Regions from separate parts of the Paenibacillus sp. FSL H8-0280 genome, predicted to be linked through region 1. Evidence: riboswitches for the same ligand, from Rfam matches in the RefSeq annotation. Region 1 holds a riboswitch; the other holds the start of a gene.
The links. A riboswitch is a leader RNA that binds a small molecule or an ion and turns the genes downstream of it on or off. The one in region 1 is predicted to bind thiamine pyrophosphate.
Positions count from the first base shown of each region.

Region 2: another riboswitch for thiamine pyrophosphate. It lies ahead of thiC (phosphomethylpyrimidine synthase ThiC); the one in region 1 lies ahead of MHI12_RS17710 (thiamine phosphate synthase).

Region 1 is NZ_CP150296.1:4,058,094-4,063,187, forward strand. It holds gene MHI12_RS17695 (thiazole synthase) at 1-526, opposite strand, end outside; gene thiS (sulfur carrier protein ThiS) at 529-732, opposite strand; gene thiO (glycine oxidase ThiO) at 729-1,901, opposite strand; gene MHI12_RS17710 (thiamine phosphate synthase) at 1,919-2,581, opposite strand; TPP riboswitch at 2,806-2,915, opposite strand; gene MHI12_RS17715 (ABC-F family ATP-binding cassette domain-containing protein) at 2,991-4,541, opposite strand; gene MHI12_RS17720 (hypothetical protein) at 4,680-5,094, opposite strand, start outside.
Region 2 is NZ_CP150296.1:735,394-740,487, forward strand. It holds gene MHI12_RS03450 (alpha/beta hydrolase) at 1-727, opposite strand, end outside; gene MHI12_RS03455 (IclR family transcriptional regulator) at 1,087-1,830, shown strand; TPP riboswitch at 1,979-2,092, shown strand; gene thiC (phosphomethylpyrimidine synthase ThiC) at 2,510-4,294, shown strand; gene MHI12_RS03465 (hypothetical protein) at 4,829-5,094, opposite strand, start outside.

The sequences.
Region 1 (5,094 bases):
CGGCCTGCTCTATGATGACTTCAAGGTTATATGGATTGATGATGCCTCTGCCAGCTCCGATGGGAGAAGCGCCAGGCATTACAGCATGTACGCCAAGCAATTGCAGCCTTTTGGCCAGAATGACATCATCCGAAATATAAGGCAATACCGTGAAGCCCTTTTCAAGCAAAATTTCGCAAGCCTTGTACGTTTCAATCGGATCTGGGAGTAACGTCATTCCATCTCCGATGACTTCGACTTTTATCATATCACAAAGTCCTGAAGCCCGTGCAAGCTCGGCAATCCGCACCGCCTCTTCCGCAGTGGAAGCCCCCGCCGTATTCGGAAGAAGTGTGTATTTATCCAAATCCAACGTATCCAGGAAATGCTTCTGATTACGTTCCTCCAAATTCAGACGACGAACAGCAAAGGTCAAAACTTCCGTTTCAGATGCTTCCACAGCCTGACTTTGCACTTCCAGATCCGAAAACTTGCCTGTTCCGAGCAACAATCTGGACTCAAACGTATATTTACCAATGTTCAACATCATCAACCGCCTCCTACAAAATGTACAATCTCAATTCGATCGCCTTCTCTTAATGCTGTCGTTTCATGATACTCGCGGGTTAAAATATGCTTGTTCAGCTCTACAACTACAGTCTTGACTTGCAGATCTAAAGATTGAAGCAGTTTATCCACACGATTCAATCTGTCTTCAATCTCCATCCGTTGACCATTAACGATGATATTCACTGCACCACTCCCTTTCTGTTCAATCGCTCAGGGCTCAGCGCCTCAATTCCGAGCTCTTCTGAGCTTTTGCCCGCGAGCAATTCAGCGATAAGCCTGCCAGTTATCGCACTAAGCAAGATACCGTTGCGGTAATGTCCAAAGGCGGCAAACAGCCCGGGAACACTTTCGCAAGCACCTATATAAGGCAGACCATCCGGAGTTGCCGGTCTTACGCCTGCCCACGCTCGTATAAATTCTGCTTCTTTCATCCCAGGCACCCAGTGGGTAGCCGCTGTTAGCAGCTTCTGAACACCCTGTACAGAAACGCTCAGATCCGTTCTGCCTGGCAGACTGGTTGCCCCGAGCCAAACCTCTCCATTGGCTTTGGGAACAATATAGATATCCTCTGCATACACCGTTCTATCAGGTCTGTACCCTGCATGTTCATCTAAGAACTGAACGGCGGCTATTTCACCTTTTACCGACCACACAGGCAAGCTCAGATTCACATGTCTCATCAGCTCTTCACTCTGTAATCCAGCCGCTATAATGACATGTTTGCATCTCATCTCACCGATCGATGTGGTGATCCCCTGCACGCCGTGTTCGTTTGCTTGCACACGTATATCCTGTATGTCCTCCATAACCCGCGCTCCCAGTGCTTGAGCGGATTCAGCATATGCCTTCGTTAGATGGACGGGAATAACCTCACTCTCGTAAGGTTTGTAGTAGGCCCCATACGTATCTCTGTTAAGCCATGATGCCTCCTGTTGCACAACGGAACGATCCCACCATACCTCATCAGCAGAAGCAGACAACGCAGACTTTCGATTGTCCTTGTAACTACTTAATTCACTGTATGAACGAAAAGGATTTAGGAATCCCTGACGTTGCAGACCAACCTCTACCTCACTGAGTGTAGCCATTAGCACCTGTTGCTCAATAAGTAACTGTCTACTCTGCCTGGCGAGCTTAGCCATCAAAGGATGAGCAAAAGCCTCACTATCTGCCGCCAGCATTCCAGCCGCCGCGCAAGAAGTGCCTCCTGCAATCGCCGAACGCTCCAGCAACAGCACATCCTGTCCACGGGAAGCAAGCTCATACGCAATGGCACAACCAACAACGCCTCCGCCTACAATAATCGTTTCTGCATGAATCTTATCTGGTCTATCTGTAATGATCTTTTTCATCCTCTCATCTCCTTGATTCAGCGACTCAGACTTTCTGTAGCAACGATAGCCTGCCTTAATAATGCAGCCGCCCGATCCGGGGAATCGCTCGCCCATACATTCGAGATCACAGCGACTCCCTGTGCGCCTGCAAAGCGAATAGCGTGAATGTTTCCCGGTTCGATGCCCCCAATCGCCATGACAGGAATGGAGACACCAGAGCACACTTCAGCCAGAGCATATAATCCTCTTGGTTCAAGATCCGGCTTACTGTTGGTTGAGTAGACATGCCCGAAGAATAGGTAATCGGCTCCCCGTTCTTCAGCGAGTTTTGCCTCATCGATTGAATGAACAGATATACCCAGACGAAGGCGTTGCACATTGCTTATAACAGCAGGGTTATAGTTTCGTATCGCATCTTGCCCCCAATGTACACCGCCATAGATGTCATTCTGTGAAGGCAGCTCTGAACCATTGATAACGATACGACAAGATGGAACGCCAACACCACGCAGACTTTCAGCCCAACCGATCTTTTGTTGCCACGAGAGTTGTTTCTCTCGTATGTGAATATAGTCCACCCATGGCCAAACGTCCTTTGCAGCTTTTACAAAAGATGCTTGATCCCCTGCACCCGTAGATACAACATGCAATTCAAATGATTCTTGAACATGTTCATGAGAAATTACCGTACTGTTCATCTCCTTCCATGCGTGAATGCTATGAAAACACAAAAAAGCCACTCCCGTAGGGGAGTGGCTGCGTATTAATTATAGGACCAGATGACTGACTGATACATACAGTTCATTTCGTGCAATAAAGCTATAGACCCTATAGCCTTAACGTTATACACGCAACTGCATGTTTCAATTCGTTAAACAGACGGTTGAATCCTTCGAATTGCCGTTTGCTCAAGTCATTCACTGAAACGCGCTCGCCACTTCCCTACGCTGGTATGATCCAGATCAGGTGCAAAGGGTCCAGAATCGCATTCTTCCATCTCAGCCGCATCGTGCGGCCCCCCTAGTGTTCATATGAAGTTGTAGCCTATATTACCATAGACGGATTTTTTTGTCACCGTTCATTTCTATTAAGCATTGCTTGAATTGTCTAGTTTTTCTCAGACCATTCTTCAACATTCCATGTTTTGGTGACCCAACCCTCGTAGAAATCAGGTTCATGAGATACCAGTAACACCGTTCCCTTGAATTCTTGCAAGGCACGCTGCAACTCCGCTTTGGCTGTGACATCGAGATGGTTTGTCGGCTCATCGAATAAAATCCAGTTGCTTTCACGCATCAAGAGTTTGCATAAACGAACCTTGGCTTGCTCTCCACCACTCAGCATGTTAAGCGGACGGGTAATATGCTCATTTTTCAACCCACAGCGAGCGAGATGACCACGGACCTCATTCTGGGTCAAATGTGAAAACTCATTCCAGACATCCTCAATCGGCGTGATATTCCCAGCACGAACTTCCTGCTCAAAATAGGCCGTTTCCAGATAATCTCCCAAGAAAGTCTTTCCACTGAGTGGAGATATTTTTCCCAGGATGGTTTTCAACAGCGTCGATTTACCCACACCATTACAACCTACGATGGCAATTTTTTCACCACGTTCAATCGTCATTGTCATTTTAGGCAGCAAAGGATACGTATATCCAATTTCAAAATCAATACCCTCAAAGACCGTTTTGCTACTCGCGCGGGCATCCTTGAATTTGAACGTTGGTTTAGCTGCTTCATCTGGGCGATCAATACGTTCAATTCTGTCCAGCTGTTTCTCCCGGCTCTTCGCTCGACCTGAAGTTGAAGCACGTGCCTTGTTACGCTGAATGAAATCTTCCTGCTTCTTGATGTACTCTTGCTGCTTCTCGTATGCATCAATATGCTGGGCTTTATTCATATCAGCCATCTCGAGGAACTTGTTATAGTTCGCTGCATATCTCGTTAATTTGGCAAATTCCAAATGATAAATGACATTTACGACTTCATTCATGAATTCCGTATCATGAGAGATTAAGAGAAACGCGTGCGGGTAGTCCTTCAGGTAACGTGACAGCCATTCAATGTGCTCTACATCCAGATAGTTGGTCGGCTCATCCAGCAAAAGAGCTGTAGGTTTCTCAAGCAGAAGCTTGGCAAGAAGCACCTTGGTACGTTGTCCACCACTTAGAGCTGCGACATCCCGATCAAGACCAATTGCGGACAAACCAAGACCATTGGCCATCTCTTCCACTTTTACGTCAATCAGATAAAAATCGCCCTGCTCCAGTTGTTCCTGAATATCGCCCATCTCTTCCAGCAACTGCTCCAGCTTATCTGGATCTGCATCTGCCATCTGGTCCGTAATATTCATCATTTCTTTTTCCAATTCAAGCAACGGAAGGAATGCATCTTTAAGCACGTCACGTATGGTTTTGCCTGGCGTAAGCTTCGTGTGCTGATCCAGATATCCATAACGGACCTTAGGTGTCCATTCCACTTTTCCACTATCTTTAAGCAATTTACCGGTAAGAATGTTCATTAATGTGGATTTACCCACACCATTGGCACCAACAAGTCCTACGCGCTCTCCGGCAAGTAAACGAAACGATACATTTTTAAATAACGTGCGATCTCCAAAATTGTGACTTACGTTCTCTACTGACAATAAACTCATAAGATGAGGTTGCTCCTATCTATTAGACATTACTTTTGTGATTGTTCCGAAACCCTATTCTAGCACAGGTCCCGTCTTTTCTGAAAGTAATGTAAACAGTTCAGGAACCTCTTCCATAATTTTGTCATACAGGGTACCCTAACGGTTAGAGCATTTATATTCGAAATAGCCTTGTGCAGCTGCTTGTCTCGCGTCTGTGAACACCTCTTCAGCACGGTAACCATTACCACATGTGGAGGGGTAGTAGTACTTGATACCCGTTAAAGGATCTACCCCACCTACTATCGCCGTTTTCTTCACAAGTCTGCCTCCACCAATTGCGTAATTGTTGATCTTCTGGTCACCCACAACTATACCTTGGATAAAGGCCATAATCCCTGTATCATTTATGGAGTTGTACCAATCTTCCTGCGCAATCAGGGGCATCGTAAACGTATAGGAAATACCGTTCTTTCTGGCAAACTCATTATGGCGGTTAATCACATCAGCCAGATCATCCTGCACCGTAGTCACAATCCGGCTTTGTCTAACTTGCTCAAATACGCTGGTATTC
Region 2 (5,094 bases), 3.3 Mb from region 1:
CAGGGAACAACAGTTTCATGATCTCCAGTGTAGGCTGACGTGGCAAATCGATCTGGTTGTGAATGTTGTGGTACAGCGTATCTGGCTCCAGCAGGAACGCACTGTCCAGAATCATTGCATCCACTTCCTTCGTAATCAGTCCGGTTTGTAACGCTGTACCGGCACCCATCGAGAAGCCCCAGACAACCAGTTCCTGCGCACCGCGCTGCTTGGCGAACTGGATGGCACCCAGCAATTGCTGTGACTCAGCTTTGCCACCTGTGGCTACAGCTTTGTTCACTTGAGAAGCGAAGCCGTAATCGAACATCACCACGTTGAAACCGAGTTGATGGGCATAGTGTGCCAGGTCATACATGGGTACCCATGTTTCTTCACGATTGGCACCATAGCCGTGACTGAAAATAATCGTTTTGCTTGCAGCATTGTCAGCAGGTATATACCATCCCTGCATCGTGCGGCTGCCATCTGCTGCCGGGAACGTGATGTCTTCGTACTTCATGTTCTTGGCCTGCATCGGATTGGAGAAGACCGGCGCTACAGTAGGATTGGATAATACCCATGCGATATAACCATGCAGTGCAATAAAACAAAACAGTAGAAAAAATACAACGGAGAGCAGCAACGCTACGATAATATGTTTGAACCGAATCAGCCTCGGTGATAGGGAAGAGGGCAGATCGGACACTTTTGTTTGCAGCGGGGCTTCGCTCTGGGATGATTGATACATGAATGCCCCTCCTTTGAAGTTCAGTTGAAGATAACAACGACATGAAAAGAGAATTGCGTCGATTTCAGAGCCTGCTTCAGAGCGATATCTTAATGTAATATATCTTTATCGTATGTTCCAATATAGTCAAAGTCAATTGATTGAGGGCATTTGTTACGCAATTGTTATATAGTTCTTAAGATATATGGGTAACATTACCTTAGTGTGTAAATTACAGGGGATTAAGTCTTATAAAAAGGAAAAATTTACACGTTGGCCTATTTTGATTTTGGCTCTTTTTGGTTTACAGATGAGACCGTTTCTCATATAATTTATGTAACCAAGTTTCATGTGATGAAACATGAGGAGGGCATTATGCCATGGAAGATCGCAAGTTAACCGTCCGGGCTGTGGAACGGGCGCTGGATATATTATTATGTTTTACCACACGCAGTGATCTGGGACTCACCGAAATTGCCAGCCAGATCGGCCTGCACAAAAGTACAGTCCACCGTTTGATGGCTACGCTGGAGGATCGAGGGTTCGTGATCCGCGATGCAGCAACAGAGAAGTACCGACTTGGCATCCGAATCTGGGAGCTGTCAGCTCACATGTCCCGCAGTGATGATCCCGCTATTCTGCTGCTGCCTGCGATGGAGCGACTGAGAGATCGATTGGGGGAGACCGTGAGTCTGTACCTGCGTGATGGGAGTGAACGGATACGGATTCAGGCTGTGCAAAGTGATCAGGCGATCCGCCGAGTCGCTCCAGTGGGTGTTAGACTCCCGCTGTCTGTGGGGGCTTCCAGCAAAGTCCTGATGGCGTTTGCCACGGACGAGGATCGTGAAGAACTGATGAACGGGCCGGAATGGCCGGTGTTTATTGATCCCGCGGTGTATTTGGCGCAAATGGGAGATATCCGGGATAACGGATATGCGACGAGTTATGAGGAACGTGAGCCGGGAGCTGCCGCGGTATCTGTACCGATTATGGATCGCAGAGGCAATATTGCAGCTGCCCTCTCGGTCTCAGGGCCTGTCAGCCGACTCTCGCAGGAGACATTACATGAATACGCACCTGTGTTGAAGGATGCAGCTACGCAAATGGGGCTCATGTTATCCTGATGTTGAGGTGAGGTTTTTCTCCAATTGAGTTGGTGTTCTGGAATATAAAGGTTGTTTTTATGTTCCGGTTGCGCTACTCTGTAATGGACGGCCCAACGGGGCCAGCTTTATTGAATATGAACGGCGGCTTATGTAAGCCGCAACTTATTAACGTTACTGGGGGAGTCCGAATTGTCCGGACTGAGACGGAATCGCATGAGATTCCGGACCCTTTGCACCTGATCTGGATCATACCAGCGTAGGGAAGTAATCGGCGAAATGACCACAACCACCACATGATGTGACCCTTGTTGGGCTCCGTTAAGGAGCTGATTGAAGGTGCATTATTGGTGATGGACATAAAAGTCGGTTCCTTCGGGGGACCGGCTTTTTTATATACAGGGAACAGGCGATATAGCGCGTATTCTATGGGCTTCTTTTTCACTAACCTACAAAAGTGGGCTTGGATGAGGAGGGAAGTCTCATAGATCGATGATCTGTGGCAGCCTCCGTCTGTTGTTAACTGTACATGAAAAGTGTCTCCCCTGGTCTGATGTAGGATCGCTCTTTCTTCTCTGCATTGCGCATGATTGGGACAGGTACGAAATTGAGCTAATGACGAAACCAACCAAACAAGCGACGAACACTGAGGAGGAGACAAGCGAACATGAGTACAGGAAATCAAACGGGACAACAAGCGATGGAACAGCAACATAACGATCAGCGGGTGGAAAAGGAAACAGGAGCGGCCGGACGGGTTCAGCCCTTTCCCGGTAGCCGCAAAGTATACATTCAGGGCTCACGGCCGGATATTGCTGTACCGGAGCGTGAGATAGCCCTTCATGACACAAATACTCCCCAAGGGGTGGAGCATAACGAACCGCTGCGTGTCTACGATACGAGCGGCCCCATGACAGATCCCGAATTTCATGCGGATATCCGTGCAGGTCTACCAGCTCTGCGCACTCGCTGGATCACAGAGCGTGGCGATGTCGAAGCTTATCAAGGCCGTACGGTTAAACCGGAGGATAACGGACTGAAGCCCGGAGGGAAGAGAGCCGGCGCCGAAGAGTATCCCGGATTACGTGGCAAACCCTTGCGGGCACAGCCGGGACGCTGTGTAACCCAGATGCACTACGCGAGGCAGGGAGTCATTACGGCAGAGATGGAATTCGCCGCCATTCGTGAAGGCGTGGAACCGGAATTTGTGCGGCAGGAGCTGGCGAGTGGACGGGCCATTCTGCCATCCAACATCAATCACCCGGAGAGTGAGCCGATGTTGATCGGTCGTCATTTTCACGTGAAGATCAATGCCAACATCGGCAACTCTGCCGTATCTTCCTCCATTGAGGAAGAGGTGGAGAAGATGACTTGGGCGGTACGCTGGGGATCGGATACGGTGATGGATCTGTCCACAGGCAAAAACATTCATACCACCCGGGAATGGATTATCCGCAATTCACCTGTGCCAATTGGTACGGTGCCGCTGTATCAGGCGCTGGAGAAGGTGAATGGCGAAGCGGAAGCGCTGACCTGGGAGTTGTACCGTGACACACTCATTGAGCAGGCAGAGCAGGGCGTGGACTACTTTACGATTCACGCAGGTGTACTGCTGCGTTATATCCCCATGACCGCCAAGCGAATGACAGGTATTGTGTCTCGGGGCGGTTCCATTATGGCAGCATGGTGTCTGGCGCATCATCAGGAGAATTTTTTGTACACCCATTTTGAAGAAATCTGCGAGATTATGAAAAGGTATGATGTGGCGTTTTCGCTGGGAGATGGACTTCGTCCAGGCAGTATCTACGATGCCAATGACGAAGCTCAGATGGCGGAACTGGCTACGCTCGGGGAACTGACGCAGATCGCATGGAAGCATGATGTGCAGGTGATGATCGAAGGTCCGGGGCATGTACCGATGCATAAGATCAAGGAGAATGTGGACTTGCAGATGGAGATCTGTAAAGAAGCACCGTTCTATACGCTGGGGCCGCTGACGACCGACATTGCCCCGGGTTACGATCACATCACGTCCGCCATTGGGGCGGCCATGATTGGCTGGTTCGGCACGTCGATGCTCTGTTATGTTACGCCAAAAGAACATTTGGGCCTGCCCAACAAGGATGATGTGCGGGAAGGGGTCATCGCCTACAAGATCGCAGCTCATGCCGCCGATCTGGCAAAAGGCCATCCGCGTGCTCAACGCCGCGATGACGCGTTGTCCAAGGCACGGTTCGAGTTCCGCTGGCGTGACCAGTTCAACCTTTCGCTGGACCCGGAACGGGCGCTGTCCTACCATGATGAGACGCTGCCGGCAGAAGGGGCCAAAGAAGCTCATTTCTGCTCCATGTGTGGACCAAAGTTCTGTAGCATGCGCATTACGCAGGACATTCGTGCCTTTGCGGCGGACAAAGGATTGTCCGAGAATGAGGCTGTAGCAGCGGGCATGCAGGAAAAGGCCGAGGAATATCGGACACGTTCCTAGGCGCCGGTACAGCGCAAGCTGGGCAGTCTGACATCGTTTGAAGGTGAGAATACTGCTATCATGTCTTCATCATCATCATATTGATCAGCTTCCTGATACTTTTTATCAGCATTATGGTTGATTGTCTAGCAGATGTTTAATAAAATGAATGTAAGTAAACACCAATAAGAGTAGCCAGGCCAATGGCTACTCCTGCACAGCATTTGCGGTGGGTATTCCTCCGAGTGCAGCAAGTTCAGATGAAGTGACCCGTCAGGCCGTCAACCTGTGGCGGGTCACTTCTTTTTACGATCGATGTATGTCAGGAGCGCAATAATTAACATCGCGAACACGATTACGTCGTTAAAAGAGAAGTTCATAGGATCACCTCCCACTGGAGGCAAGCCTATTTCCCACCACAAATTGGCTGTACAAAGTGATTATACCATTTGAAATGCTCTTGTTCGAGAGCATTTTTATTTTGCAAAAGGAGTCAATATAGTAGTTTTCACATGTTTTTAGTGATTGTAATGTTTCACTCCAAATCAGCCACTACTATCGAGCCAGGCCCAAATTCTTCTCCAAATACGCCGCAAGCAATGCCAGCGGGCTATGGATTGGAATACCGCGATCTATTGTAACCTGTGCAGCTGCGGGAGCCATAGACAGTTGGGCTGCCACTACCGTTTTACCCGGATACTGCTCAGCAATCTGCTGTAAGCCTTCTCGTACCGCTTCGAGATACCCTTGCTGATCTCCACGCATAATCAACTCAAATGTCCCAGGGATGCACACCGCATCCGTCTGAGATGTCTTGGCAA